Regions from separate parts of the Enterobacter sp. RIT637 genome, predicted to be linked through region 2. Evidence: predicted binding sites of a transcription regulator. Region 2 holds the regulator's gene; each other region holds the start of a gene.
The links. Region 2 encodes CRP, which controls carbon source genes, mostly activating them, when cyclic AMP is high. Its sites were predicted from a motif close to ATGTGANNNNNNTCACAT; they were not measured.

Region 1: the regulator CRP is predicted to act here: its motif matches at 5,749-5,766, upstream of K5E19_RS03695 (sugar transporter).
Region 3: the regulator CRP is predicted to act here: its motif matches at 1,414-1,431, upstream of K5E19_RS14700 (2-hydroxycarboxylate transporter family protein).

What each region holds. Positions count from the first base shown of each region.
Region 1 is NZ_JAIHAZ010000002.1:6,509-16,476, forward strand. Features, by position in the region: gene ydeE (efflux MFS transporter YdeE) at 39-1,256, opposite strand; gene eamA (O-acetylserine/cysteine exporter) at 1,450-2,349, shown strand; gene marB (multiple antibiotic resistance protein MarB) at 2,387-2,605, opposite strand; gene marA (MDR efflux pump AcrAB transcriptional activator MarA) at 2,637-3,017, opposite strand; gene marR (multiple antibiotic resistance transcriptional regulator MarR) at 3,038-3,472, opposite strand; gene K5E19_RS03690 (MarC family NAAT transporter) at 3,729-4,394, shown strand; gene K5E19_RS03695 (sugar transporter) at 4,482-5,678, opposite strand; gene K5E19_RS03700 (PhzF family phenazine biosynthesis protein) at 5,850-6,641, shown strand; gene K5E19_RS03705 (PhzF family phenazine biosynthesis protein) at 6,660-7,451, shown strand; gene K5E19_RS03710 (GNAT family N-acetyltransferase) at 7,533-8,015, shown strand; gene ptrR (putrescine utilization regulator PtrR) at 7,969-8,847, opposite strand; gene sad (succinate-semialdehyde dehydrogenase) at 8,947-9,968, shown strand, end outside.
Region 2 is NZ_JAIHAZ010000011.1:81,518-91,485, forward strand. Features, by position in the region: gene K5E19_RS16025 (cytosine deaminase) at 1-90, shown strand, start outside; gene tsgA (MFS transporter TsgA) at 94-1,278, opposite strand; gene ppiA (peptidylprolyl isomerase A) at 1,557-2,129, shown strand; gene K5E19_RS16040 (putative adenosine monophosphate-protein transferase Fic) at 2,236-2,820, shown strand; gene pabA (aminodeoxychorismate synthase component 2) at 2,850-3,413, shown strand; gene K5E19_RS16050 (aspartate aminotransferase family protein) at 3,501-4,721, shown strand; gene K5E19_RS16055 (YccS/YhfK family putative transporter) at 4,718-6,805, opposite strand; gene crp (cAMP-activated global transcriptional regulator CRP) at 6,863-7,495, opposite strand; gene K5E19_RS16065 (OsmC family protein) at 7,807-8,211, shown strand; gene K5E19_RS16070 (phosphoribulokinase) at 8,299-9,168, opposite strand; gene K5E19_RS16075 (YheU family protein) at 9,199-9,417, opposite strand; gene K5E19_RS16080 (hydrolase) at 9,414-9,968, opposite strand, start outside.
Region 3 is NZ_JAIHAZ010000009.1:107,383-117,350, forward strand. Features, by position in the region: gene K5E19_RS14695 (sensor histidine kinase) at 1-1,210, opposite strand, end outside; gene K5E19_RS14700 (2-hydroxycarboxylate transporter family protein) at 1,556-2,917, shown strand; gene K5E19_RS14705 (fumarylacetoacetate hydrolase family protein) at 2,935-3,798, shown strand; gene citC ([citrate (pro-3S)-lyase] ligase) at 3,809-4,831, shown strand; gene citD (citrate lyase acyl carrier protein) at 4,848-5,141, shown strand; gene citE (citrate (pro-3S)-lyase subunit beta) at 5,138-6,013, shown strand; gene citF (citrate lyase subunit alpha) at 6,024-7,541, shown strand; gene citX (citrate lyase holo-[acyl-carrier protein] synthase) at 7,544-8,083, shown strand; gene citG (triphosphoribosyl-dephospho-CoA synthase CitG) at 8,061-8,909, shown strand; gene K5E19_RS14740 (nucleoside permease) at 8,944-9,968, opposite strand, start outside.

The sequences.
Region 1 (9,968 bases), on a different contig from region 2:
TGCTGCCGGGTGGCGGCTACGCCTTACCCGGCCTACGATTAGGGTTTTGTAGGTCGGGTAAGCGTAGCGCCACCCGACACGGTATCTTCATTTTTCACGCTCATCCCGCGCAAAATCATCAGCCACGCAATGACGATGGCGGCCATCATAATCACAAACAACGACCAGTGCGGCAGATGGGTCAGGATGAGCCCGGTAATCATCGGGTTCGCCGCCGCGCCCAGCCAGCCCAGCGCCTGGGCGGAGAAATAGCTCGCCTTCATTCCCGGCGGGGCGATGTTGTCGATCAGCATATATTCGCCCGGCGCATAGATAATCTCCCCGAGGGTAAAGATCGCGGCAGCGATGCCCCAGTAAACCAGGTTTTCACCGGAGAGCATAAACCCGCCCAGACCCACGATGAAAAACAGGGTGGCCACGGTCATCAGCGGGCGAATGTTGGTGGCTGAAATTTTACGCCCGAGGGCGTATTGCAGCGTCACCACCACGGCGGCGTTGACGGGGAGCACCACGGCCACCACCTTTTCGGCGAAATCACTGTCTGCATGCGCGGCCAGAACGTATTGCGAAATGCAGGTCGCAAACGATCCGCCGACGTATGACGCGAGCAGGCCGGACAGCGTGTACCAGAACAGCGCGCGGTCCTTCAGCAATACCGACGGCTGCCATGGCGCCTTTTCTTCAGCGGCATCTAACGCCACGCTTTTCTGTACAAAGAAATGGATAAAGCCGAGCGGCAGTGCGGCGCAAAAGGCCGCCAGCCAGAACGGGAGCTGCAGGCTGTACATCACCAGCAGGGTCCCAAGCGGTGGGCCGATCGTCCAGCCGATGTTCAGGAAGCTGTAGTTCAGCGAGAAGACGCGGGCTTTTTCGCTTGAGGTCAGCACATCGGCAAACCAGGCTTTGAGTACCGTTGAAAAAACTGAGTAGGCGCAGTTGATCAGCGCAAAAAACAGGACCACCAGCGTGACGTTATTAACCAGCGGAATGGCCACAAAGCCCGCAATAAACGCCACAATGGCGATTAGCATATAGCGCTTTTTATCAAACTTATCGGCCAGAATGCCAAACCCTAAGCTGAACACGACGCCAATGGTCAGCGCAATGGTCAGCGAATAACCGATATTCTCGACGCTCATGCTATACGCGCGCGTGAGATAAATGGTCATAAACGGCAGCGTTGCCCCTCGACCAATTGTTAATAACAATGACGATGCCAGCAGCGCTGCGGTAGAGCGCCTGAGAGATGGTTTCATATTCCTGCCCGACAAATGCTTATGCTTTTTTTGTTGTGTTATAAAAGGAGTATCACGACATAAGGGGCTTGTATAGCGCCTAATTTATCCCTAAGTGCTTCGCCTGACTGCCAGAATTAATGATCTTCTCGTGGCGCTATTTTTTCTGTTACCTTGAAGTGTTAACAAATTATTAATAATTCAGGGGCAGGGTATGACGCGTAAAGACGGGCTACTGGCGTTGTTGGTGGTCGTAGTGTGGGGGCTGAATTTTGTGGTCATCAAGCTGGGGTTACATAATATGCCCCCGCTGATGCTGGCCGGATTACGTTTTATGCTGGTGGCCTTCCCGGCGCTATTTTTCGTGGCGCGTCCAAAAATCCCGTTGAAATTGCTGTTGGGCTACGGCCTGACCATCAGTTTTGGTCAATTTGCGTTTCTCTTCTGCGCCATTAAGTTCGGCATGCCCGCCGGTCTGGCCTCGCTGGTTCTGCAGGCGCAGGCGTTCTTTACCATTATTCTCGGCGCGTTTGTATTTGGCGAACGTTTACAGGGTAAGCAGCTGGCGGGGATCACGCTGGCGGTGTTTGGCGTGCTGGTGCTGATTGAAGCCAGCCTGAACGGCCAGCATGTGGCCCTGCTGGGCTTTATGCTCACGCTGGCGGCGGGGCTGAGCTGGGCCTGCGGGAACATCTTCAACAAACTGATTATGCAGCATGAAGCGCGTCCGGCGGTGATGTCTCTGGTGGTATGGAGTGCGCTTATCCCTGTTATCCCGTTTCTGGCGGCATCGTTTATTCTGGACGGCCCGGACCTGATGCTGAAAAGCCTGGTCGAGATCGATCTCACAACCATCCTGTCGCTGATTTATCTGGCGTTCGTCGCCACGATTATCGGCTATGGCATTTGGGGTTCGTTGCTGGGGCGCTATGAAACCTGGCGGGTGGCGCCGCTGTCTCTGCTGGTACCCGTGGTGGGGCTGGCCAGCGCAGCGTTGCTGCTTGATGAAAAACTCAGCGCGCTGCAGCTCTTTGGCGCGGTGCTGATCATGGGCGGACTCTACATTAACGTGTTTGGTTTGCGCGTGCGTCGGGCGACGCGAGTCAGGAATTAGGGCACAAAAAAGCCCCGCGGTTGCGGGGCAAAACGAATCAGAAGCCGTGCTGATTGTAATACGGCACGCCTAATTCGTCGGATTTGTCGCTGCCGGCACCCATATGATTGAAATCAAAAGGTGACTGGTCATGTGCTGACGGCAAAATCATCGAGTCACGATTATTTTGCTGCGTTGCACTGGGCGTTTGCTCCGCGAAGGTCTGGCTGGAAAATAGCACCAGCAAGGCGAGGGCGGCGGAGACGGTAACTTTCATGATTTCCTCGGTACGTCTTTACAGGCGTTGTTTAACTACAGTGTTTTAACGGATAGAGATATCGGGATTCACCCGGCATGCTGGTGATACGATACTTATGAGGCGGCACATCAAAGTAGTTCTTAAACGTGCGCGTCAGGGTTTGTTGCGATTCAAATCCGTAACGCTCCGCCAGATAAAGGATCGGCTCATTGCTTTCTTTCAGTTTTTGGGCAATTTCCGTCAGCTTGCGGCTGCGAATATATTGACCTAATGAATGACCGGTCTCTTTTTTGAACATCCGTTGCAGGTGCCATTTTGAGTAACCTGAACGCTCTGACACTTTTTCAAGGGAGAGCGGCGATTCCAGGTTGTCCTCGATCCAGTCCAAAATGCTATGAATGGTGATAGCGTCAGTATTGCGTCTGGACATCGTCATACCTCTTTTTCTGTTTACGGCAGTATTTTCTTAAGCAAAAGCTCAAGCGTTGCCACTTCATCTGCCGTTAAGTTTTTTGTTAGTTCCTGATGCAGTGTTTGTCCTACGAGTTGATGACATTGCTCACACATGGCCGCGCCGTCGCTGGTCAGTTTGATCAGCACGCCGCGTTTGTCATTCGGGTTAGGGCTTCGTTCTATCCATCCTTTGCAGACGAGACGATCCAGCATGCGGGTTAACGCACCCAGATCGACAGAGAGCACCTTTTTCAGCTCAACCGGCGTGATACACACTTCGCAGCGAATGGAACACAGCACTTTGAACTGTGTTGCGGTGATATCCAGCGGTGACAGATAGTCGTTGAGCAGGCGATCTTTTTTTTGGTTAACCATGTGAATAAGACGGCCCAGTGGAATGATGTCGTTAAAGAGATCGCTGGTGCTTTTCACAATGGTTGCCCTGGCAAGTAGTTTAGTCACGGCAGATATTATTGCTCAGGCAAGTATAAGTCAACTGAATGAATCGGCGGATGCCACGAATTGCTAAAACGTTTCATGAACTTTTTTTGAGTGCTTTCAAATCATATACATAACGCAGGGTTATCATTGCAGTGAGAAAATAATGGTTACGTTGTGATAATGGCTGAAGGTCACACTTTCACCCTATAATTGCGGTGATGAATATGGATAAGGACAACGACGCATTATGTTGGATTTGATTAAAGCAATTGGCCTCGGGCTGGTGGTGTTGCTGCCGCTGGCGAACCCGTTAACGACGGTGGCGCTTTTTCTGGGGCTGGCAGGGAACATGAACAGCGCAGAGCGCAATCATCAGTCGATGATGGCCTCTGTCTATGTGTTTGCCATCATGATGGTGGCCTACTATGCAGGACAACTGGTGATGAACACCTTTGGGATCTCGATTCCCGGCCTGCGTATCGCCGGGGGGCTGATTGTGGCCTTTATCGGATTCCGTATGCTGTTCCCCGCGCAAAAAGCGCATGAATCACCGGAAGCGGCCAGCAAATCCGAAGAGCTGGAAACAGAGCCCAGCGCGAATATCGCCTTTGTGCCGTTAGCGATGCCGAGCACGGCGGGGCCGGGTACAATTGCGATGATCATCAGTTCCGCCTCAACGGTGCGTGACAGCTCAACGTTCCCGGACTGGGTGCTGACGGTTGCGCCGCCGCTGATTTTCGCGCTTATCGGTATTATCGTGTGGGCGTCCCTGCGTAGTTCAGGCGCGATTATGCGCTGGGTGGGCAAGGGCGGTATTGAAGCGATTTCACGCCTGATGGGCTTCCTGCTGGTGTGCATGGGCGTGCAGTTTATTATTAACGGCGTGCTGGAAATTATTAAGACCTATCATTGATGTCTTGCCCGGCGGCGCTTCGCTTGCACGGGCCTACGGGTTTTGTAGGCCGGGTAAGGCGAAGCCGCCCCCCGGCACAAACAAACCTCACCCGTGTTGACCCTGTTCCTCGAGCGCTACCGGCCATTTACGGAAGATAAGTAGCGACCAGATAAGCGCCACAAGTGCAGGGATTGCCCCCAGATAGCCAATTGCCGACATCGACACGTGCAGGCTAATCTGATTTCCCAGCAGCGCGCCCGCCCCAATCCCCAGATTGAAAATCCCTGAGAAGAGCGACATCGCGACGTCCGTAGCATCCGGTGCCAGCGCCAGCACTTTCACCTGCATGCCCAGACCGATAATCATGATTGCTACACCCCAGAACAGGCTGAGGATCGCCAGATGGCTTTCGCTACCCGCGGCAGGCATCAGCAACAGCAGGCAGGCCAGCAGCAGGCCAATGGCGCTGCTCACCAGCGTTGACGCGTGCTGGTTGCCGAGCTTACCAAACAGAATACTGCCGACAATGCCCGCGCCGCCCAGAATCAGCAGCAGAACCGTGGCGAAGTTGGCGCTAAAGCCCGCAACAACCTGCACAAACGGCTCAATGTAGCTGTAGGCCGTGTAGTGGGCTGTCACCACAATCACCGTAAGCAAATAAATGCTCAGCAGCGCAGGGCGTCGCATCAACAGCGGCAGGCTTTTCAGCGAGCCGGAATGTTCGCTCGGCAGTTTTGGCAGCAGCTTGATGAGGCAGACCAGCGTGATCAGCGCCCCCATGCCGATGGCAAAGAAGGTGGTGCGCCAGCCGAAGTATTGCCCAACGATGCGGCCAATCGGCAGGCCGAGCACCATCGCCAGCGCGGTACCGGTGGCAATCAGGCTCAGCGCCTGCGCGCGTTTCCCCGCCGGAGCCAGGCGAATAGCGAGCGACGCGGTGATCGACCAGAACACCGCATGGGCAAAGGCAATACCGATGCGGCTAATGACCAGCACCGTAAAATTCCACGCCATAAACGACAGCACATGGCTGGCGATAAAGACCACGAACAGGCCAATCAGCAGCTTTCGCCGCTCCATCTGGCTGGTCAGCAGCATAAACGGCAGCGACATTAGCGCGACCACCCAGGCGTAGATGGTCAACATAATGCCCACCTGCGCCGTCTCTATCTGGAAGCTGTCGGCTATGTCAGACAGCAGCCCAACCGGCACAAATTCAGTGGTATTAAAAATAAACGCAGCGATGGCGAGCGTGACCACACGTAGCCACGCGACCCTGCGGGAAACCGTGTTTGTTGTCATAGCGATGTCTGGGATTGATTAACGATGAGGAGACGATCTTAAAGCGTTAAACGGCGAAAACTCAACCATAATGTGACCTTAATCACAAAATTTACCGTGTCACAGCGGTAGCGGCGGGCGAGGTTTTCCGTGAAGATAAAGAACAACATAACGATAACAGGCGGTAAGTCGATGCAGGAGATTGATTTTTATCTGGTAGATGCGTTCAGTGATACCTCATTTGGTGGCAATCCGGCGGCGGTTTGTCCGCTTAACGCATGGCTACCGGATGAGACGCTACTCAACATGGCGCAGCAGCATAACCAGTCCGAAACCGCATTCTTCGTGTGCGGTAAAGGTGGGATTGAGCTGCGCTGGTTTACCACCTTAACCGAGGTCAATCTCTGTGGACACGCGACGCTTGCCGCTGCGTATGTGCTGTTTAACGAGCTGGACTACCCGGACTCGCGCATTCACTTTGAGACCGCCTCGGGCCGCCTGACGGTCAGCCGGGAAGGTGACTGGATTACACTCGATTTCCCGGCCTGTCCGACGCAGGAATCGACGCCGCCGCCAGAGATGCTCGCGGCATTGGGGATCAACCACTACGTTGAGGCCCGAAAGGGGCGCGCCTGGGTGGTGGTACTGGAAAATCGCGAGCAGGTTGAAGCCGTGACGCCGAATTATTCCGCCATGACGCCAGGTGAACATAAAGTTGCCGTCACCGCGCGTGGAGGAGAGGGTGAGTACGACTTCGTCAGCCGTTTCTTCTCACCGGGCGTTGCCGTACCTGAAGATCCTGTCACCGGCTCTGCGCATACGATGCTCATTCCTTACTGGAGTGAAACGCTGGGGAAAACGACGCTGTTTGCGCGTCAGGTGTCGGCCCGCGGCGGCGATGTGCGCTGTGAACTGAAAGGTTCGCGGGTGATGATGAGCGGCCAGGCATCACTTTATCTGAAAGGCACAGTATTTCTGCGCTAGAAAAAAGAGGAAGAGACCATGCAGGAAATAGATTTTTATCTGGTAGATGCCTTCAGCGACAGGGCGTTCGGTGGCAATGCGGCGGCGGTTTGCCCGCTGGAAGAGTGGCTCCCGGACGAGACGCTGCTCAACATGGCGAAGCAGCATAACCAGTCGGAAACGGCCTTCTTCGTGCGTACGGATAGCGGCTTTGAGTTGCGCTGGTTTACCACGCTTGATGAAATTAACCTCTGCGGACATGCCACGCTGGCGGCGTCCCACGTCATTTTTGAATATCTCGACTACCCGCATACCGAAATCACCTTCTCAACGCGTTTTGTTGGCGACCTGACGGTGAAACGCAACGGGGACTGGCTGACGCTCAATTTCCCGGCATGGTCGACGGAGGTTGTCGACAATCCGCCCGCGTTACTCTTCAGCGCGCTGGGCATTAGCGGCGCGAAAGAGGTCCGCGCTGGGCGCGATTACATGGTGGTGCTGGAAAGCCAGCAGCAGGTGGAAGCCTTAACGCCGGATATCGCGGCAATGATCCCGCTGGATAAAATGGTCTGCGTCACGGCGCCGGGGGACTCGTATGACTTTGTCAGCCGCTTCTTCTGTCCGGGTGAAGGCGTGCCGGAAGATCCGGTGACGGGATCGGCGCACAGCATGCTGATTCCGTACTGGAGCGAAAAGCTGGGTAAAACCTCCATGAATGCCCGTCAGGTGTCAGCCCGCGGCGGGGATCTGCGCTGCGAATTGAAGGGTGATCGCGTGCTGATTGGCGGACAGGCGACGCTGTATTTGAAAGGGCGGATCTTTTTGCGCTAGCTGATAGCGATATAAGTTAACGCTATGAAACACAATGGCAGGGCTGCGCTATGTTAAAAGAAAAATAGCAAGGAGCCTGCCATGTATTCCATCACCTCTGAATCTGCCCGTCATCCGGACATCCTCACTCTGATTGCTGCCCTTGACCGCTATCAGAGCGAACTTTACCCCGCAGAAAGCAACCACCTGCTCGATTTGGCCGATCTGCCGGACGCGTCGCTGATTTTGATGATTATTCGCGACCAACAGCTCAACGCCGTCGGGTGTGGTGCCGTGGTGCTGAACGGTGACGGCACGGGAGAGATGAAGCGGGTGTATATCGACCCGACCCACCGTGGGCAGCATCTTGGGGAAAAGCTGCTGGCCGCCCTTGAGGATGAGGCCCTGAGCCGGGATTGCCATACCCTCCGGCTGGAAACGGGGATCAAACAGCATGCCGCTATCCGTCTGTATCAGCAGTGCGGATACGAACTGCGGCCGGCGTTTGCCCCGTACGTTGAAGATCCGCTAAGCCTGTTTATGGAGAAGGCGCTGGTGGTTGACGTTCGTTTAGCAGCTCTATAAAGGCTTCAAGCTGGCGAGTCATCGCCCCGCGCCGCCACACCAGCCAGGTGGTGAGCCAGCGCCAGTTTTCCGCCAGCGGCCACGCTTCAACCTGATGGTGCCCCGGCATGCTCTCCAGCATCGATCGGGGCATTAATGCGATGCCCGCCCCGGCAATCACGCAGGCGAGCATGCCGTGATACGACTCCATCTCATGAATACGCCCCGGCGTGGCTCTGTCGGCATGAAACCAGCTTTCAAGATGTCGGCGATAGGAGCAGTTCGCGCGAAAAGCGTAAACATCGCTGCCGCTGACCTGGGTGGCTTTTGAGACTTCAACGTGCCCGGCGGGCGTCACCAGCATCATCTCTTCCCGATAAACCGGCATCCCTTCCAGCTCCGGATGGGATAGCGGCCCGTCAACAAATGCGGCGCTCAAGGTGCCTTCCAGTACCCCATCAATCATCGTCCCGGATGGCCCGGTGGACAGCGCAAACTGAATGCGCGGATAGCGCTGGTTAAACTGTGCCAGACTCTCCGGGATGCGCACGGCGGCTGTGCTCTCCAGCGCGCCGAGGGCAAACAGCCCCTGCGGTTCGTCCCCGGCGACAACCATCCGCGCCTCGTCTACCAGCGCCAGGATCTGCCTGCTGTAGCGCAGAAAATTATGCCCGGCTGGCGATAAGCGCAAGCGCTGGTTCTCTCGGATAAACAGCTCGACACCGAGATCCGCTTCAAGCTGGCGGATGCGGGTGGTCAGGTTCGACGGCACACGATGCACCTTCTGCGCCGCCTGAGTGATGCTGCCGGTTAGCGCGACGGCGTTAAACATTTCAAGCTGAGTTAAGTCCATAGCGTTCTCGATTCGTGAATAAGGTGGTCATTATTATTCATTTTTAAGAAATAGCAGAGTGGGCCACAATGAATCAACTGTTATTGCGAGGAGAACATCATGACCCTTTCATCTGCTACTCATGCACGCTCTGTAAACCCGGCGACGGGCGAAACCCTGGGCACGTATCCCTGGGCGACAGCCGACGATGTCGAACGCGCCATTGCCCAGGCCGATGCGGGCTTTCGCCAGTGGCGTCGCGAAAGCGTTTCCCATCGCGCACAGAAGCTGCGCGATCTGGGCGCCGCTTTGCGTAAACGCAGTGAAGAGATGGCGCGGATGATGTCCCGCGAAATGGGCAAACCCATTCTGCAGGCGCGCGCGGAGGTGGCTAAATCCGCCAGTCTGTGCGACTGGTATGCCGAACATGGACCGGCAATGCTGAATGCTGAACCTACGCAGGTCGAGAATCACAACGCGGTCATCGAGTACCGCCCGCTGGGGCCGATTCTGGCGGTAATGCCGTGGAACTTCCCGCTCTGGCAGGTGCTGCGAGGCGCGGTCCCCATTCTGCTGGCGGGGAACAGCTATCTGCTGAAGCACGCCCCGAACGTGCTCGGCTCCGCAGATCTGATTGCGCAGATTTTTGCTGATGCCGGTTTTCCTCAGGGCGTGTTTGGCTGGGTAAACGCCACCAACGACGGCGTCAGCCAGGCCATTAACGACCACCGCATCGCTGCAATTACCGTCACCGGCAGCGTACGTGCCGGGGCGGCAATTGGCGCTCAGGCGGGCGCGGCGCTTAAAAAATGCGTGCTGGAGCTGGGCGGTTCCGATCCCTTCATCGTCCTGGACGATGCCGATCTGGATCTGGCGGTGAAAGCCGCAGTGGCGGGACGTTATCAAAATACCGGGCAGGTTTGCGCGGCGGCGAAGCGTTTTATCGTTGAAGCGGGCGTGGTTGATGCCTTTACCCAACGCTTTGTCGATGCGGTCGCGGCCCTGAAGATGGGTTCGCCGGAGACGGAAGAGAACTATCTTGGCCCGATGGCGCGCTTCGATCTGCGTGATGAACTGGATCAGCAGGTGCAGGCGACGCTGGCAGAAGGGGCGACCCTGCTGTTGGGCGGAGAAAAACTGGC
Region 2 (9,968 bases):
CTGGCGCAGACGTGGATAAAAATGGACAGCGGGGGAGAAGAGTTGTTCTTTACCAAAAACAGCCCCTTTACCGAACGCAAAGGGGCGTAGAAATTAGTGAGACGCCGCGGCTACGTTGTGCTGGCGGTGGCGTGTCACGAAGCCCAGAACGAAACACATGATAAACACCACGGCATACAGGCCGTTCGCAGTGTGCAGCGCCGCCAGCGGACCGCTGTGGGCGACAATCGGGCCCGTCACCACGAAGGTCAGCATGGTGCCGATGGTGCCGCAGGTCAGGACGAAGTTAACCAGCTTCGGCGAGGCCACTTTGGTCTGCAGGGAACCCAGGGTGATGATCGAGGTGTAAATGGCGCTGGAGAAGAAGCCCAGGGTCAGAATGAACCACGGCATATGTTCCGGTGAACCGTTGATGAACAGGTACATCAGCACGGTCGCCATACCTGCCAGCACGGTCAGAATACGCTGCAGGTCGAAGAAGCGCAGAATGAAGCTAAACGCCCACATGCCGAACATGTAAGACATCCAGAAATCGCTCACCAGCTTACCCGCGTCGTTCAGGCTCATGCCCAGCCCTTTCGCGTATTCCGGTACCCAGGAGATAAAGCCCAGCTGGCCCAGGATGTAGCACAGGGCGGCAACGGAGAGGAACAGCACGCCGATGCCCCACTTTTCTTTCGCCACAGGCTCTGCGGTAGTTTGCGCTTTCTTGCCCAGCACCGGGAACTCACAGCCGAAGGTGAGAATAAAGATCGCCACGTAGACCAGACCGATGCAGGCATAAACCCAGTACCACTCGATGCTGCGCGCCAGCAGCGCGGCGGCCACCATCGGGAAAATCATCCCGGCCATGCTGAAGAAGGAGTCGGTAAATAGCAGACGCGCGCCGCGCTGGCGGCCTTCATACATATGGGTAATCAGGAACGTACCGATCGACATGGTGATCCCGCTGACCAGACCGAGCACGAACATGGCGGCGGAGAACAGCGCGATGCTGTGGCTCAGCATCAGGCCCGCCACGGCGGCGACCATCAGCACAAAACCAAAGCGCAGCTGGGTTTTCAGCGGCACAATTTCCATCAGCCAGGCATTCAGGAAGATAGAGATCAGGATCCCCGCGTTGAGGAAGGTAAAGGTGTTACTCATGCTGGAAACGGGCAGCTGGAAGTAGTCTGCGATATTTCCCATCACCATCCCGGTGACGATCACCAACGCGCCGGTCAGGGCGTAGGAGAAGAAGCTGATCCATGTGAGCTTGATGCGATTGCTGTTAGTCATGTCTGGCCTGTTCATAAAAAGAAAAGCGCCGGGAAGGCGCTGTGAGCGGGCAGATTTTAGACTTGAAAGTGATCTAATTAAATCTTTTCAGAAAATATTGATCGCATTTGCATATTTTTGTGTGATGCAGATCACGTAAAATGGCGCTATTACCAATCGTTTGCGCGGTAACAACTGTTTCAATTTCGTAAAATTAGGTAAAAGGCTGGTCTCCGTTCATACTGCTCTTTAGAATCAAGCCATTCGCTTTTTATACTGCGCTTTGTTAAGGAATTCTCATGCTCAAATCAACACTGGCGGCTGTTGCAGCTGTGTTTGCTCTTTCTGCCGTTTCCCCTGCTGCGCTGGCAGCCAAGGGTGACCCTCACGTCCTGCTGACCACCTCCGCAGGGAATATTGAGCTGGAACTGAACAGCCAGAAAGCCCCTGTTTCTGTGAAAAACTTCCTCGACTACGTGAACAGTGGGTTCTACAACAACACCACCTTCCACCGCGTGATCCCGGGCTTTATGGTGCAGGGCGGCGGCTTCAACGAGCAGATGCAGCAGAAGCAGCCAAACCCGCCGATTAAAAACGAAGCGGACAACGGCCTGCTGAACAAGCGCGGCACCATCTCCATGGCGCGTACCGCAGACAAAGACAGCGCGACCAGCCAGTTCTTCCTCAACGTGGCGGATAACGCCTTCCTTGACCACGGCCAGCGTGACTTTGGCTATGCCGTCTTCGGTAAAATCGTGAAAGGGATGGACGTAGCGGACAAGATTTCTCAGGTGCCTACTCACGACGTCGGCCCGTATCAGAATGTCCCGTCAAAACCGGTCGTTATCCTCTCCGCGAAAGTTCTGCCGTAACTCTTCTGAACGCGGGTTTCTTCTGCCCGCGTTATGTCACCCTCCCTGCGAAAGCGCGTTTTGCTGCTTATACTTGTGGCAAACGGACTATTCAGGGAGGCGTTAAGTGAAAAAACTCACCGACAAGCAAAAATCCCGTCTCTGGGAACAGCAGCGTAGCGTCAATTTGCAGGCCAGTTGTCTCCTTGAAAAAGGTCATGGTCCCTCAGCGCCCCATATTGAGACGCTGGCGCTTGGGCCATCCGCGCCCGGGTTGCCCCATCTGTGCCTGATTCACCGCCATCTGTACCACAGCGAGATGAAGCAGGCCGGCGAATTCCGTACCGACGATATTTTTAAGGGTGACATTCCCTTCTGCCATTTCGAGTACATCGAGAAGATGGGCAACGAGCTGATGGCGGCGCTGGAAAGCGAAAAGTATCTTGTGGGTCTTGAGAAGGCGGCGTTTGTTGACCGGGTTAGCCACTATTATTGCGAAATTAACATGCTGCATCCTTTTATGCGCGGCAACGGTATTGCCCAGCGCGTTTTCTTCGAGCAGCTGGCGCTCCACGCGGGCTACGCGCTGGACTGGCGCGATATCGATCCTGAGCAGTGGGTGGCGGCTAACCGAAGCGGCGCAACGGGAGATTTGACCGCGTTAAACGCTATCTTTGCCAAAGTAGTGAGCGAAGCGCGGGAATCTGAGTAGAATAGGGCGGCATTTTTTCGGGAGCCGCCATGATTCTGCTGATTGATAACTACGATTCCTTCACCTGGAACCTTTACCAGTATTTTTGCGAACTGGGTGCTGAGGTGGTTGTCCGCCGCAACGACGAGATCGATCTCGCCGATATCGAGACGCTGGCTCCGCAGAAAATCGTGATTTCGCCGGGGCCGTGTACGCCGTCGGAGTCGGGTATTTCTCTGGATGTAATCCGCCACTATGCCGGCAAGCTGCCGATTCTGGGCGTCTGCCTGGGCCATCAGGCGATTGCTCAGGCGTTTGGTGCCACCATCGTGCGCGCCGCCAAAGTGATGCACGGGAAAACCTCTCCGGTCACGCACTCCGGCACCGGAGTATTCACGGGGCTTAATAATCCGTTAACCGTGACGCGCTACCATTCTCTGGTTATTGACCCGCCTACGCTGCCCGCCTGCTTTGAGGTCACCGCCTGGAGCGAGACGCAGGAGATCATGGGTATCCGCCACCGCGAGTGGGATCTCGAAGGCGTGCAGTTCCACCCGGAAAGTATCCTCAGCGAGCAGGGGCACGCGCTGCTGGCAAATTTCCTCAATCGCTGAATATCTGTTGCCTTGCTGTGATTTTTTATGCATATTTTGTGATTATATTTTCACAATCACTGTGACATAAAAATGGATGGTCATGACATGGCAACTGAACAACCAGCAATTACCCGCGCAACATTTGATGAAGTGATCCTGCCGATTTATGCACCGGCTGAGTTTATCCCGGTGAAGGGGAAAGGCAGCCGCGTCTGGGATCAGCAGGGCAAAGAGTATGTTGATTTCGCGGGCGGCATTGCGGTGACGGCGCTGGGCCATTGCCATCCCGCGCTGGTGGAGGCGCTGAAAACCCAGGGCGAAACCCTGTGGCACACCAGCAACGTGTTCACCAACGAACCGGCGCTGCGCCTGGGACGTAAGATCATCGATGCCACTTTCGCGGAACGCGTGCTGTTTATGAACTCCGGCACCGAAGCCAACGAAACGGCGTTTAAGCTGGCGCGCTACTACGCCACAACGCGCCACAGCCCGTACAAAACCAAAATCATCGCCTTCCACAATGCCTTCCACGGACGCTCTTTCTTTACCGTCTCCGTTGGCGGCCAGCCGAAATACTCAGACGGATTTGGCCCGAAACCGGCCGATATCGTCCACGTGCCGTTTAACGATCTGCACGCGGTGAAAGCGGTAATGGACGACCACACCTGCGCGGTGGTGGTCGAGCCTATTCAGGGCGAAGGCGGCGTGACCGCTGCGACGCCGGAATTCCTGAAAGGGCTGCGCGAGCTGTGCGACGAACATCAGGCACTGCTGGTCTTTGATGAAGTCCAGTGCGGGATGGGGCGTACCGGGGATCTGTTTGCCTACATGCACTACGGCGTGACGCCGGACATCCTGACCAGCGCCAAAGCGCTCGGCGGCGGTTTCCCGGTGAGTGCGGTGCTGACGACGCAGGAGATTGCTTCCGCGTTCCACGTCGGCTCTCACGGCTCCACCTACGGCGGTAACCCGCTGGCGAGCGCCGTGGCGGGAGCCGCGTTTGATATTATCAATACGCCTGAGGTGCTGAACGGCGTTAGCGCGAAGCGTGAGCTGTTCGTGAAGCATCTCCAGCAGATTAACGATGAATATAATGTGTTCAGCGAGATCCGCGGCATGGGGCTGCTGATTGGCGCCGAGCTGACGCCGCAGTACAAAGGCCGCGCGCGTGATTTCCTGCACGCCGCCGCGCACGAAGGGGTGATGGTGCTCAATGCCGGGCCGGACGTGATGCGCTTTGCGCCGTCGCTGGTGGTGGAAGACAAAGACATCGAAGACGGGTTAACCCGCTTTGCCGCGGCGGTCGCGAAGATCGTTAAAGGCTAATACTCGGTTCGCTTTAACCGGCGCGTTAACCAAATACCGTGATGCGGGCGCTGACGCCATGCCACCGACGAAATGGTGTGCATGGTGTTCAGATGCCCGAGAACGCGCTGCAAATGCTGCTCCAGCGTGCTCATTGGCCCGTGGGTTAACGTCTCCGGCGCTTCCAGAATATTCGAATCCCCCGCCTCGCCCGGCGAGTCATACTCCAGACGCTGCTGGCACCGCTGCAACGCAATTTCACACGACTGCAAATAGCGCTGCGCCAGATCCGGCGTCAGCATCGTGTGCTCGCGCGCCAGTGTGGTCATGGCGTTAATGTGCTCGACGATAAACTGGCTGTGCGTCACCCACAGCTTCATGTCTGCCAGATAGTGCGAGTTAAAGCCCGGCTCCTGCATCGCCTGGTTGAGCGAGTTAAACAGGGCGTTGTGCGCCTGGTTGACCTTCATCCGCTGATACGCCAGCGGGGAGGGCTGCGGGTCGTCGCTGAGGATCAGGCGAATGGCCTGCTGGTCGGCCTCCAGCGCATCATGGGCGTTCTGCCTGAGCAATCCGCTCTGCCACTGCGGCCACAGCCAGACCATGCCGCCGAAGGCAATCAGGCAGCCAATCAGCGTATCGACCAGCCGAGCCACGATAAACTGCTCGCCGTTGAGCGTGAGCAGCTGCAGGGTGTACACCGCCGTGACCGTAAAGCCCACCATTGCCCAGCCGTAGTTTTTACGGATGATCAGATAGCTCACCATGGTGATCGCCAGCATCCCGACCAGCGTATAGCCTTCCGGCACGTGGAAGTGCAGCGTCACGCCCGCAATAATCAGCCCGGCCAGGGTTCCGCCAGCCCGGTGGAAGATACGCACTCGCGTGGCCCCGTAGCCGTTCTGCGTCACAAACAGCACGGTCATTAAGATCCAGTAGGGTTTCGGCAGGTGCAGCGCCATGCCCATCAGGCTGGCAATGCTCAGCATCACGCTTATCCGCGCCGCGTTGCGCAGGGCGGCGGATTTCAGTGACAGATAGCTTTTGAGCGCGGGCAGCAGCGGCAGACGTTTCTGCTTATCCGCCATCAGGTCACGCGGATAAAGCGGGCGCTGCGTGCGCAACACGCGGGCGATGCGGCTGAAGTGCCAGGCGGCAAACTGGCCTACCGGGTTATCCGGATGCTGACGGGCGATTTTCTCCAGCGCGCCGAGCTGTTTGTCCATGTTGAAGCGCGTGGGGTAGCGGTGATAGAGGATATCGTCAGCCAGAACCCTCAGCCGCGCGGCGACGGTCTGCGCGTTCCAGCGGATCACCGCTTCGGCATGGCTGCGCTCCACCAGCTTTTGCACCTCCTGCGGGTGGTGAAGGCTGACGGAGATATGCTCCTGCAGGTCCAGCCCCACCTGGAAGGTGCGCAGCAGCCGTTTGTATTCGTGGTTCTTGTTGGCGGCGAGCATGTGCAGCTGTTGGTAGCACTGGCTAATCAGGTCTACAACCTTTTGCTGGCGCGTCAGCAGCGGCGGCAGGGATTTCTCCGGGTCGGTATGCTGGGTGAGCAGGGTGTATTTGGCCTCGCAGTAATCCGCAAGCTGCACATAGAGCAGGCTCAGGGATTCACGCAGCGGCTGCTCCCGCCACAGCCAGAACCAAAACCAGTTAAACACCCCGTACCAGAGCGTGCCAAGGGCGTAGATCAGCAGCGGCTCCCACACCGGCATATTCCCGGCGAGGCTTAGCGTGAAAATGGCCGCAATCAGCGAGGCGGGCAGCAGTCGCGCGTGCAGCGAACTGATTTCCGCCGTCACGCCAAGCGTCATCGCCAGCACGGTCAGGATCAGCGGCAGCGGGATATCACGGGCAAGCAGGAGCTGTACCGCGAGACTACAGCCAGCAAACAGGCAGCCACCGATAATGAGGCGTTTGAAAAAGCGCTTATGCGGCGTGTCCAGACCGGCAATGTTGCAGCAGGCAGGCACGAGGGAAAACAGCAGACCTTGCTGAAGATGTCCGAGGATCAGGCCTATGGCCACAGGAAGGCACAACACCAGCGTTTGTCGCAGTGCGTAGTTAACTTCCGGGTGATAGATCAGCCTGCGCCACATGGGGAGTAGAGACAAAAACGGCGTGACACCTTGCGATGGCACGCCGTTTGAGCGGAATTAACGCGTTCCGTAAACCACGATGGTTTTACCGTGGGCGGAGATCAGGTTCTGGTCTTCCAGCATTTTCAGGATACGGCCCACTGTTTCACGGGAGCAACCGACGATCTGACCAATTTCCTGGCGGGTAATTTTAATTTGCATGCCGTCAGGGTGGGTCATGGCGTCTGGCTGTTTCGCCAGGTTCAGCAGGGTCTGCGCGATACGGCCGGTCACGTCCAGGAAGGCGAGGTTACCCACTTTCTCAGACGTCACCTGCAGACGGCGTGCCATCTGGGAAGAAAGACGCATCAGGATGTCAGGGTTAACCTGAATCAGCTGACGGAATTTCTTGTAAGAAATTTCAGCCACTTCACATGCTGTCTTTGCACGAACCCAGGCGCTACGTTCCTGGCCCTCTTCAAACAGGCCCAGTTCACCGATGAAATCGCCCTGGTTCAGATAAGAAAGGATCATCTCTTTCCCTTCTTCATCTTTGATCAGCACTGCCACCGAGCCTTTAACGATGTAATACAACGTTTCCGCTTTTTCACCCTGGTGAATCAGCGTGCTCTTCGATGGGTACTTATGAATGTGGCAATGAGACAAGAACCATTCGAGAGTCGGGTCTGTTTGCGGTTTGCCAAGCACCATGCGCTGTTATCCTCTGTTATAAGCTGTCACCAGAGTCATCAGATGCATCCGGACTCTGGGGTTGCAATCGAATTCTTACCCATACCCTGGGAAGTCGGCTGTCGTAACGTTTCGCAGCCAGTAAAGTTTGATGTCCTCTGCATACATGTGTAACGTCAATGTATTACTGTAGCATCCAGAGTGTTTTAGCATAGCTTTTGCCGCGTGTCTCCTGGTGTCTCGCTTCAGCATGATGCAGGTCGCCTTCCGTTGCGAGAAATGTAATGCACGCGTAATCTGTCACCAAAAATGCAACGTTGGAGTTAATGAATATGCAAGCGCGTGTGAAATGGGTTGAGGGTTTAACGTTCCTGGGCGAATCTGCTTCTGGACATCAGATTTTGATGGACGGTAACTCCGGCGACAAAGCCCCAAGCCCGATGGAGATGGTGCTGATGGCGGCGGGCGGATGCAGCGCAATTGACGTGGTGTCGATTTTGCAAAAAGGCCGTCATGATGTGACCGATTGCGAAGTGAAGCTTACTTCCGAACGTCGCGAAGAGGCGCCGCGCCTGTTCACGCACATTAATCTGCACTTTATCGTGACCGGTAAAGAACTGAAGGATGCCGCAGTATCGCGCGCCGTAGACCTTTCTGCGGAGAAATACTGCTCAGTGGCGTTAATGCTGGAGAAAGCGGTAAAAATCACGCATTCGTATGAAGTGATCGAGGCGTAAAAACAAAGCCCGGTGGCGCTGCGCTTACCGGGCCTACAACTGCACGAACGTAGGCCGGATAAGCGAAGCGCCATCCGGCAACAGACGTTACGCGATCTGCTTCCCTTCCATCAGTCGCTGGACCAGCGGCGTCATAATTAACTCCATCGCCAGCCCCATTTTTCCGCCCGGCACCACCAACGTATTCATGTGCGAAATAAACGAGCCCTGCAGCATCGCCAGCAGCCAGGGGTAATCAATGCCTTCGAGGTTGCGGAAGTGGATGACGACAAAGCTCTCATCCAGCGACGGGATGCTTTTAGCCGCAAACGGGTTGGAGGTATCTACCGTCGGCACGCGCTGGAAGTTGATGTGGGTGCGGGAGAACTGCGGCGTCAGGAAGTTAATGTAATCTTCCATGGAACGCACGACGGAATCCATCACCGCTTCGCGAGAATGCCCGCGCTCGCTCATGTCACGCGTCAGCTTCTGGATCCACTCAAGGTTAACGATCGGCACCACGCCGACCAGCAGATCCACGTGGCGCGCGACGTCATGTTGAGGCGTGACCACGCCGCCGTGTAGCCCTTCGTAAAACAGCACGTCGGTCGGCTCCGGCAGCGGCTGCCACGGGGTGAACGTCCCCGGTACCTGGTTCCAGGGAACTGCTTCGTCGTAGGTGTGCAAGTATTTGCGGGACTGCCCGGTCCCGCTCTGCCCGTATTCGCGGAAGGTTTGTTCCAGCAGGCCGAAATCGTTGGCTTCCGGCCCGAAATAGCTGATGTGCTTGCCCAAATCGCGCGCCTTGCGGATGGCCATGTCCATTTCCGGGCGCGTGTAGCGGTGAAAGCTGTCGCCCTCCACCTCTGCCGCCCGGAGATTCAGCTGTGCGAAAATCTTGCGAAAAGCGAGGCTAGTGGTGGTGGTTCCCGCCCCACTTGAGCCCGTAACGGCAATAACCGGATGTCTGGCAGACATAGCAACTCCCTGACTGGAAAGGTTTACAGATCAGCCGTGAAACGCGTTGCGGGGCATGATATTGACCGTCTCATGCAGTTCGGACCACACCAGCACCACGTCGCCGCTTTTCAGCTGGCGCTTAACATCGCTGACCTTTTGTTCGAGCGAACGTTCTTGTTCACCATAATCGGTGCCTTCACGTAATACAAAGCTTTCAATCAGATTATCGAGCGTTTCGGGAGCGAGATCCTGCCAGGGGATAATCATTTTTTACCGTCCAGAAAAGAGGTGAGCCAGTCAGGGATGCGGGTTTCCAGCCACATTTTCGGCCTGCGCAGCGTGCCGCCAACAAAGCCCACGTGCCCGCCGTACTCGGTGAGCTGATACTGCACGTTGGCCGGTAAATGCTCCGGTGCCGGAATGGAGTGATGATCCATAAACGGATCGTCTTTGGCGTGGATGATGAGCGTCGGCGTGGTGATTTGATTCAACAGCGGCATGGCGCTGCACTGACGGTAATAGTCAATCGCATCGGCAAAGCCGTGGATCTTCGAGGTGATCAGATCGTCAAACTCACGCAGACGCTTCACGCGCTTGAGCTGCTGCAGGCTAACGGGCAGGGTGTCCGGGTAGGCCTTCAGCTTGCGCGCGGCGTTGGCCTTCAGCAGGTTGAGCAGATAGCGCTGATAGACGCGGGAAAACCCTTTTTCCATGTGGTAGCTGCACTGCTCCAGCATAAAGGGGGCGGAGACAATAACAGCGGCATCCAGCGGGACCGCATCACCCTCTTTCGCCAGCAGGCAGGCCAGCATATTACC
Region 3 (9,968 bases), on a different contig from region 2:
TCAGCTCGACGCCCTTCTCCCGCGCACGCGCGGCTTTGCCTAACAGCAGGCCGCACAGCGTCGGAGAGCTGAAGCGCGACGAGATAAAGTCCAGCAGCTCCTGCGCGTGTTCCGACTGCGCCTGAATATAACCAATCGCCTCTTCATAGCGGCCCATGTGCAGCAGGCCGGAAAGGGTGGTCATCCGGTTGAGCTGCTCGTGGCGCATAATGCGCAGGTTATCAACGTAGCGTTTAACCTGGCTGAGCTGGGCGCTGAGCGAGTCGATCTCGTTGCGATCCCGGAAGGTGATCACCCAGCCCTGTAGCGAATTTTCCAGCATGATCCTTACCCGGCTGGCAATGACCGTCAGATCGTTAAAGCGGCAGATTTCGTCATGGGTGTCTTTCGCCAGCATGGTTTGCGTATTGAAGAACGGAACAGGATCGATCACCTGGCTAATCAGCTGTCCGCGCAGCTCGCGGGCGGGCTGGCTTAAGCCTAAAAGCTTGCGTGCCGCCTGGTTGATCACTTCGATGCGTAGATCGTCATCGATAGCGATGACCCCTTCATAGATGGATTCCATCATCGCTTTCTGCTGGCGCACCAGCAGGCCAATTTCGCGTGGCTCCAGCGAGAAGATCTGCTTCTTAATACTGCGGGTGAAAAACCAGGAGAAGACAAACAGGGCGATCAGCAGCAGCACGGCGGCAATCAGAATGTTAACCACTTTATTGACGGTGATGGTGTCCAGATAGCTGGTGAGATAGCCCACCGAGACAATCCCTACAACGTGCCCCTGATCGTTAAAAATCGGCGCTTTACTACGAAGTGAAATACCCAGGCCGCCCTTGCGGATAGTGGTCGTGCTTTTACCGTGCAGAACCTCGTCGTTATCGCCGCCGACCAGCGTTTTGCCCACCCGGTCAGCAAAAACCGAGTGAAACAGGTGCAGCCCTTTATTATCGCCAATCACAATAAAACTGGCGTCGCTGTGGGCCGCTATTTTCTGCATAAAGTCGCGGATGCCGTTGATATCTTTCTGTTCGACTTCTTTTCGCAAAGTAGGAATAAGCGCAATTTCTTCGGCCTGTATTTTTGCACGTGCACTCATTTCCTGATAAAGCTGTCTTCCGACGTCGACGTAATAATATCCACCCAGTAATGCAAACAGTACCGAGAAAAAAGCGACCAGCGAAATAAACAGCTTGATCTGAAATGACACTTTCATAACTATCACGCCGGGTATCAACAAGGCAGGCTAATATATCATCTTTTCTCGTGGTGACGTCCGCTTTGCGGAAAACTTGTGATCCCTTGCACAGCAGCGCCTGTAAAAGATTTATCCGAAACGCCAGGCGTCTTAAGGCTAAATTAATAAATGTTATTTATTTGTTCACTTAAGAAAAGAAACCATAAAAACCACGGCAATAAATAAGGTATAAATCACATTAAATAAAAGAAACCATTAAAACCATAGCTGCCATTAAAACTTCGCTTTTAATATGCCATTCCTCACATAAAGTAAGCCTTTGTGACTCTAAGCTGAACGCACAAAATAACCAAGGGGCTTATTATGAGCACAACTGACGATTCTTTCTCTGTTACCCACGACCCGATTGAAATTCAGCGACCTTCGCTCAAAGAGCGCTGGTGGCATATTATGGATACCTGGAAAATCGGGATTATTCCTCTGCCGCTGTTCGTTCTGGCGGGCGCGCTGATTGCCATTGATTGCCTGGGCGGAAAACTGCCGAGCGATATCGTGGTGATGGTGGCCACGCTGGCCTTCTTCGGCTTTGCCTGCGGCGAGTTTGGCAAACGTCTGCCGATTGTCGGCAAGCTCGGCGCGGCGGCGATTTGCGCCACCTTTATCCCTTCCGCGCTGGTCTATTACGGCCTGCTGCCGGACGTGGTGGTCGAGTCCACCACCAAGTTCTATAAATCCACCAACATTCTCTATCTCTATATCTGCTGCATTATCGTCGGCAGTATCATGAGCATGAACCGCACGGTACTGATTCAGGGCTTCCTGCGCATCTTCTTCCCGATGCTGTGCGGCGAAATCGTCGGCATGCTGGTGGGGATGGGCGTCGGCCTGGCGCTGGGCCTTGAGCCGTTCCAGATCTTCTTCTTTATCATTCTGCCGATTATGGCGGGCGGCGTCGGGGAAGGGGCAATCCCGCTTTCCATCGGCTATGCCACCCTGCTGCACATGGACCAGGGTGTGGCGCTCGGCCGCGTGCTGCCGATGGTCATGCTCGGCGGTCTGACGGCAATCATCATCTCCGGCTGCCTGAACCAGCTCGGTAAGCGCTACCCGCACCTGACCGGCGAAGGCCAGCTGATGCCTAACCGCGCGAATGCCGATACCACCGTCTCTCAGCCTGCGTTTTCCGGCAAAGCGGACGTCACCACTATCGCCTCTGGCGCGCTGCTGGCGGTGCTGCTCTACATGCTGGGCATGCTCGGCCACAAGCTGATTGGCCTGCCTGCTCCGGTTGGCATGCTGTTTATGGCGGTGCTGGTGAAGCTCTGCAACGGCGCCTCTCCGCGCCTGCTGGAAGGCTCGCAGGTGGTGTACAAATTCTTCCAGACCTCCGTGACCTACCCAATCCTCTTCGCCGTCGGCGTGGCCATCACCCCGTGGCATGAACTGGTGGCGGCGTTCACCGTCAGCAACCTGCTGGTGATTGTCAGCACCGTTTCCGCGCTGGTCGCCACCGGCTTCTTCGTCGGCAAAAAAATTGGTATGCACCCGATTGATGTCGCCATCGTCTCCTGCTGTCAGAGCGGGCAGGGCGGTACCGGCGACGTGGCGATCCTGACCGCAGGCAACCGCATGAGCCTGATGCCGTTCGCCCAGATTGCTACCCGTATCGGCGGGGCGATTAACGTCTCTATCTCACTGCTGATTCTGGGCAACTTCCTCGTTTAAGTTTTCAGGAAAGAACAATGAAACTCGCAAGCTTTTTATACCAGGGAAAACGCAGCTACGGCATCGTCCAGGCCGACGGCGTGATTGATTTAGGCCGCCGTCTCGGCGACCGCTACAGCGACCTTAAGGCGCTGTTGCAGGGCAACGGGCTGGCGCAGGCCACCCGCTACCTGAACGACGCCGTGGACGTGCCGCTGAGCGCCATCACCTTCTTACCGGTGATTGTGCAGCCGGAAAAAATCCTCTGCGTGGGCATGAACTACGCCGACAAGCGCAAGGAGTTTGACCAGCATAACCCGGCCCCGACGCTGTTTGTCCGCTTCCCGGATTCACAGACCGGCCACAACGAGCCGGTGCTGAAGCCGCGCCACTCCAGCGAATTCGACTACGAAGGCGAGCTGGCGGTGATCATCGGCAAAGGCGGGGAGAACATCAGCCGTGACGACGCCCTGCGCCACGTGGCGGGCTACAGCTGCTACATGGACGGATCCGCCCGCGACTGGCAGCACACCTGGTTTACCGCCGGTAAAAACTGGCGGCAGACCGGCGCGTTTGGCCCGTGGATGGCGACGGCGGATGAGATCCCGGATCCGCACCAGCTGGCGATCCGCACCTGGCTGAACGGCCGCATGGTGCAGGAAGACAACACCAGCAGCATGATCCACAAGGTTGCGGAGCTGATCGAGTACATCAGCACCTTTACCCGCCTCAGTCCGGGCGATGTGATCATCACCGGATCCCCGGGCGGAGTGGGTAAAAAGCGTAACCCGCCGCTGTTTATGAAAGAGGGCGATCGCATTGAGGTGGAGATCGAGCATATCGGTCATCTGAGCAACGTGATCGTGGAAGCGCCGGCCGTTGGGCTTGCGGCGGCACACTGAGTAAGGCGGCATGAACAGTCAACCCATCGAATTTCGCCACACCCTCGTGGCGAAGCATCCGGAACGCTTAAGCCAGATCCGTTACCTGCTGGCAGACAGCGGCCTTGGCCTGGACAACGACATCACGCTTTTTGTCGAAGCCTGGTCTGGCGCGCAGCTGGTGGGTTGCGCAGGGCTTGCTGCCAACGTCATCAAATGCGTGGCGGTTAACGAACAGCTTCGCGGCGAGAACCTCAGTGCGCGGCTGCTGGCAGAGGTGGAAAATGCGGCGCTGGAGCGCGGCCATTTTCACCTCTTCCTCTGCACCCGTCCGTGTAACCGGGAGCGCTTTGCGCGCAGCGGCTTCTGGCCGATTGCCCAGAGCGGGAACAACGCGGTGCTGATGGAGAACACCCCGCAGGGGATCGAGCGCTACTGCCGTTCCCTGCGCGCGAAGCGCAGGTGCGGGGAGAACATTGGCGCGATAGTGATGAACGCCAATCCGTTCACCCTCGGCCACCGCCATCTGGTGGAGCAGGCGGCGACGCGGTGCGACGCCCTGCATCTGTTCGTGGTCCGTGAAGACGCCTCGTTCTTCCCGTTCAGCGCGCGCCTCGAGATGGTGCGCGCGGGCGTGGCGCATCTGCCGAACGTGGTGGTGCATGAAGGCTCGCAGTACATCATCTCCCGTGCCACCTTCCCGGCCTACTTTCTGAAAGAGACCGGCAAAGTGCAGCAGGCGTGGAGCGAGATTGACGTGCTGATCTTCCGGGACTTCATCGCCCCGGCGCTCGGCATCACGCACCGCTTCATCGGCTCGGAGCCGTTCTGCGATATCACCCGCCAGTACAACCAGACGCTGCACGACCTGCTGGCCTCGCATATCGAGGTGGTGGAAATGCCGCGCATCAAGGCCACCGGCAACGCTATTTCAGCGTCTGAAGTGCGCCGTTTACTGAAGACACAGCAGTTTTCCCGGATCCGGGAGATTGTCCCGGACTCCACCTTCGCGCATCTCGAAACGCATTACCGTGCGAGTGCGGAAGTCGCTTAACTACCAGGAATTTATCATGAAAATTGTAAGGGAGGCGCTGGCCGGAACGCAGGAGTCCAGCGACCTGATGGTGAAAATCGCTCCCGCTCACGGCGAGCTGGAGATAGTCATCCACAGTGAAGTGATTAAGCAGTTTGGCGAGCAGATTCGCCAGGTGGTCAACGACACATTGCGCGCCATGAACGTGCACCAGGGATTAATCATTATTGAAGACAAAGGGGCGCTGGACTGTGTGATCCGCGCCCGCCTGCAAAGCGCGCTGATGCGTGCCGCAGATGAACAGGCCATCAACTGGGGGGCGCTGAAATGAGCAAACTCCGCCGCAGTATGTTGTTCCTGCCGGGCGCCAACGCCGCCATGCTCTCCACCGCCTTTATCTACCGTCCCGACTCCATCATGTTTGACCTTGAGGATGCCGTTGCCCTGCGCGAGAAGGATACCGCGCGCATGCTGGTGTTCCACGCGCTTCAGCATCCGATGTATCAGGATATTGAAACCGTGGTGCGTATTAACCCGCTCAGCACGCCGTTTGGCCTGCTGGATCTGGAAGCCGCCGTGCGGGCCGGCGTGGACGTGATCCGCCTGCCGAAAACCGACACGCCGGACGATATCTACGAGCTGGAAGGCCACCTTGAGCGTATCGAACGTGAGTGCGGGCGCGAGGTCGGCTCCACCCGCGTAATGGCGGCGATTGAATCGGCCATTGGCGTCATTAACGCCGTGGCGATTGCCCGCAGCTCTCCGCGCCTCATCGGCATCGCGCTGGCCGCCTTTGACTACGTGATGGACATGCAGACCGAGCGCGGCGATGGCACCGAGCTGTTCTACGCCCGCTGCGCCGTGCTGCATGCCGCCCGCGCGGCGGGCATCGACGCCTTCGACGTGGTGTGGTCAGACGTTAACGACGAGGCCGGGTTCCTGCGCGAGGTCGATCTGATCCGCAAGATGGGCTTCAACGGCAAATCGCTGATTAACCCGCGCCAGATTGACCTGTTGCACAACGCCTACGCCCCGACTCAGGAAGAGGTGGATCACGCCAGAAGGGTGATTGAAGCGGCAGAAGAGGGCGAGCGTAACGGCCTGGGCGTGGTGTCGCTCAACGGCAAAATGGTGGATGCACCGATTATTAACCACGCGCAGGTGGTGCTGGAGCGCGCGGCGGCCTCCGGCGTGCGTCGGTAAGGATGAGATGATGAATCAGACAGAACTTCTTCACGTGAATTTTCCCCATCTGCGGGACTTAAAACCCTTTGATACCGCCCACAGCGCCACGCCGTGGCTGGCGGACAGCGACGCGAAGCACAGCCGCAAGCTCTGCGCCTCTGTTGAAGAGGCCGTTAAGCGCTGCGGCCTGCAGGACGGGATGACCATCTCCTTCCACCATGCGTTTCGCGAAGGCGACCGGGTGATCAACACCGTCGTGGCGCTGCTGGCGCGGATGGGCTTCAAAAACCTGACGCTGGCCTCCAGCTCGCTGATGACCTGCAACGATGCGCTGATCGAGCATATTGAAAGCGGCGTCATCACCCGGATTTACACCTCCGGAATGCGCGGCAGACTGGCAGACGCCATCTCCCACGGGCTGATGGACGAGCCGGTGCAAATTCACTCCCACGGCGGGCGCGTGAAGCTGCTCCAGGACGGCGAGCTGAATATCGACGTGGCGTTTCTCGGCGTGCCGTGCAGCGATGAGTTTGGCAACGCCAACGGAACGCACGGCAAATCGTGCTGCGGCTCGCTCGGCTACGCCATGGTGGACGCGCACTTTGCCCGCAAGGTGGTGCTGCTGACCGAAGCCCTGGTGCCGTTCCCCAATATGCCCGCCAGCCTGGTGCAGGACCAGGTGGACTACATCGTGCAGGTTGAAAGCGTAGGCGACCCGGCGAAAATCAGCGTCGGCGCGGCGCGCGTCACCAGCAACCCGCGCGAGCTGATGATCGCCCGCTATGCGGCAGACGTGATTGAACACTCGGGCTACTTCAAGCAGGGCTTCTCGATGCAGACTGGCTCCGGCGCGGCGGCGACCGCCTGCACCCGTTTTATGGAAGAGAAGATGGAGCGCAGCGGCGTGAAGGCCCGCTTTGCGCTCGGCGGCATCACCGGCAGCCTGGTGGATCTGCACGAGAAGGGGCTGATCGAAAAGCTGCTCGACACCCAGTGCTTTGACGGCCAGGCGGCGGCTTCGCTGGCGCGCAACCCGAACCACGTGGAGATCTCCACCAACGTCTACGCCAACCCCGGCAGCAAGGCGGCAAGCTGCGACCAGCTCGACGTGGTGATCCTCAGCGCGCTGGAAATCGACGTCGATTTCAACGTCAACGTGATCACTGGCTCCGATGGGGTGATGCGCGGCGCGTCCGGCGGTCACTGCGACGTGGCTGCCGCGGCGAACCTGACCATTGTGGTCGCGCCGCTGCTGCGTAGCCGTATTCCGACGGTCGTGAAGCGGGTTACCACGCGACTCACGCCGGGCGAAAGCATCGACGTGCTGGTCACCGACCACGGCATTGCGGTCAATCCGGCGCGCCCGGAGATCCGCGAGCGGCTGCTGGACGCCGGGCTGAAGGTTGTGGACATCAGCGCGCTCTACGAGCGGGCGATTTCCCTGACCGGCGTACCGAAACCGATTGAATTTACCGACAAAATTGTCGGGGTGATCCGCTACCGCGACGGCAGCGTGATCGACACCGTGCGACAGGTAAAGGAGTAGTTATGACAACAGCGACACCCGTGCGGGCGGGTGTTAGCCTGGACGAACTGCTGGCGGCGAAAGATCGCCGCGCGGCGCGCCTGGCTGACATGCTTGAGCACTATCAACAGCCGGTGATCTCCCTCACGCTGGTCACGCCGGGAGAAATCAAAGACAGCCTGCGCTATCGCAATACCATGGGCGTGGCGCTGCAAATGTGCGACCAGCTGCTGTGGGAGAACCGCTGGCAGGTGCTGGACCGCCAGGTGCTGTGGCTGCCGACCGGGCCAGAAGCTCTGTGGTGCGTGGCCCATCCGGCGGCGGAAATCAAAGCGCACTGTGCGGATCTGGAGCAGACGCACCCGCTCGGCAGGCTGTGGGATCTGGACGTGATCTGCCCTCAGCACGGCCACGTCGGGCGTCAGTCGCTGGGGGCGAATCTCAGGCGCTGCCTGATCTGCGACGAGCCCGCTCACGCCTGCTCCCGTTCGCGAAAGCATCCCGTTGAGCAGGTGATTTCCCGCGTGGAGAAGACGATCGATGACTGGTTTGCTCGCGACTAAAACGCGCCCGGTTGACGTGCCCGCGCTTGCCGAAGCGGCGCTGTGGCAGGAGCTGGAGCTGACGCCCAAGCCGGGGCTGGTGGACAAGCTCAATAACGGTTCCCATCGCGATATGGACCACGCGCTGTTCGTCCGCAGCATTGCGGCGATTACGCCGTGGTTTTCGCGCTTTGCCGAGCTGGGTAACGCGCATGCGGATAAACCCGCTGACGCACAGCTTCGGATTATCCGCCCGATGGGGATGGCCTGCGAGCAGGCGATGTACGCCGCGACGAACGGAGTGAACACCCACAAGGGCGGGATTTTTGCCCTCGGCCTGCTGTGCTTCGCCGCCGAGCGTGTGAAAAATATCACCGCGGACAGCCTCTGCTGTGAGGTAAGTAACATCTGCCACGGGCTGGTTTCGCGAGAGCTCGTCGGGCGCAGCGGGCAGGCGACGGCAGGCGAGCGGCAGTTTCAGCAGTACGGCCTAACCGGCGCGCGCGGCGAGGCGGAAAGCGGCTTTGCGACGGTGCGTAGGGCGCTGGCGCAGTGGAACGGACAGTCGCTTCACGGCCTGCTGCTGCGCCTGATGGCGATTAATCAGGACAGCAATCTCGTGTCGCGCGGTGGCATTGAAGGGCTGCGCTACGTTCAGGGCTACGCGCGGGAATTACTGGCTAATGGCTGGGATCGCGAGGCGTTGCTTAAGATGGATAAGGCATTGATTGAACTGAACCTGAGCCCGGGCGGCAGTGCGGATTTGCTGTCGGTGGGGTGGGTGCTGTCTGCAATAAATAGCCGGGTGGCGGCTTCGCCTAACCCGGCCTACGGTTTGGTTTTGTAGGCCCGGTAAGCGTTAGCGCCACCGGGCACAACAATCAATGCGCGATCGGCTGCGCACCGTGTGGTTCACGCACGTGCTTGTACTTGAACAGCGCGATAAACGCGAAGAACAGCACCAGCGAGTACGCGGCGAAGATCAGCCACACGGGCTGCCAGTCGGTGATGCCGTTAGTGGTGTACATCTCAACCACTTTACCGCTCACCACGCCGCCCAGAATACAGCCGAAGCCGTTGGTCATCATAAGGAACATACCCTGCGCGCTGGCGCGGATTTCAGGCTTCACCTCTTTTTCCACGAACACCGAACCGGAGATGTTGAAGAAGTCGAAGGCGCAGCCGTAAACGATCATCGACAGCACCAGCAGCACGGTGCCGAACGCGCTCGGGTCGCCGTAGGCGAACAGGCCGAAGCGCAGCATCCACGCCGCGATACTGATCAGCATGACGTTTTTGATGCCGTAGCGGCTCAGGAAGAACGGGATGGTCAGGATGAACAGCGTCTCAGAGATCTGAGAGATGGACATCATCACCGACGCGTGTTCGACGATAAAGCTTCCGGCAAACAGCGGGTTGTTATCGAAGCTGTGCAGGAAGGTGTTGCCGAACATGTTGGTGATCTGCAGCTCAGCGCCCAGCAGCATGGAGAAGATAAAGAAGATCGCCATGCGCTTGTTTTTAAACAGCGCGAACGCGTCCAGGCCGAGCATGGCGCTCCAGCTCTGGTTTTTCTGCTGGTTTGATACCGGGATGTGCGGCAGCGTCAGGGTAAACACGGCCAGCACCACGGAGAGTGCCGCACCGATATAGAGCTGCATATGGCTCAGTTCAAAGCCCGCGAAGCTCACGCCCCACATCGCCATGATAAAGCCAATGGTGCCCCAGATACGGATGGGCGGGAAGTCGGTCACGATGTCCATGCCCGCAGACTTGATGCGGTGGTAGGAGATGGTGTTGATCAGGCCAAGCGTTGGCATATAGGCCAGCGAGTTAAGCAGGATCACCATGAACATCGCCCCCGGAGTGGTCACTTCGGCCGCCATAAACAGCGTCCCCGCACCCA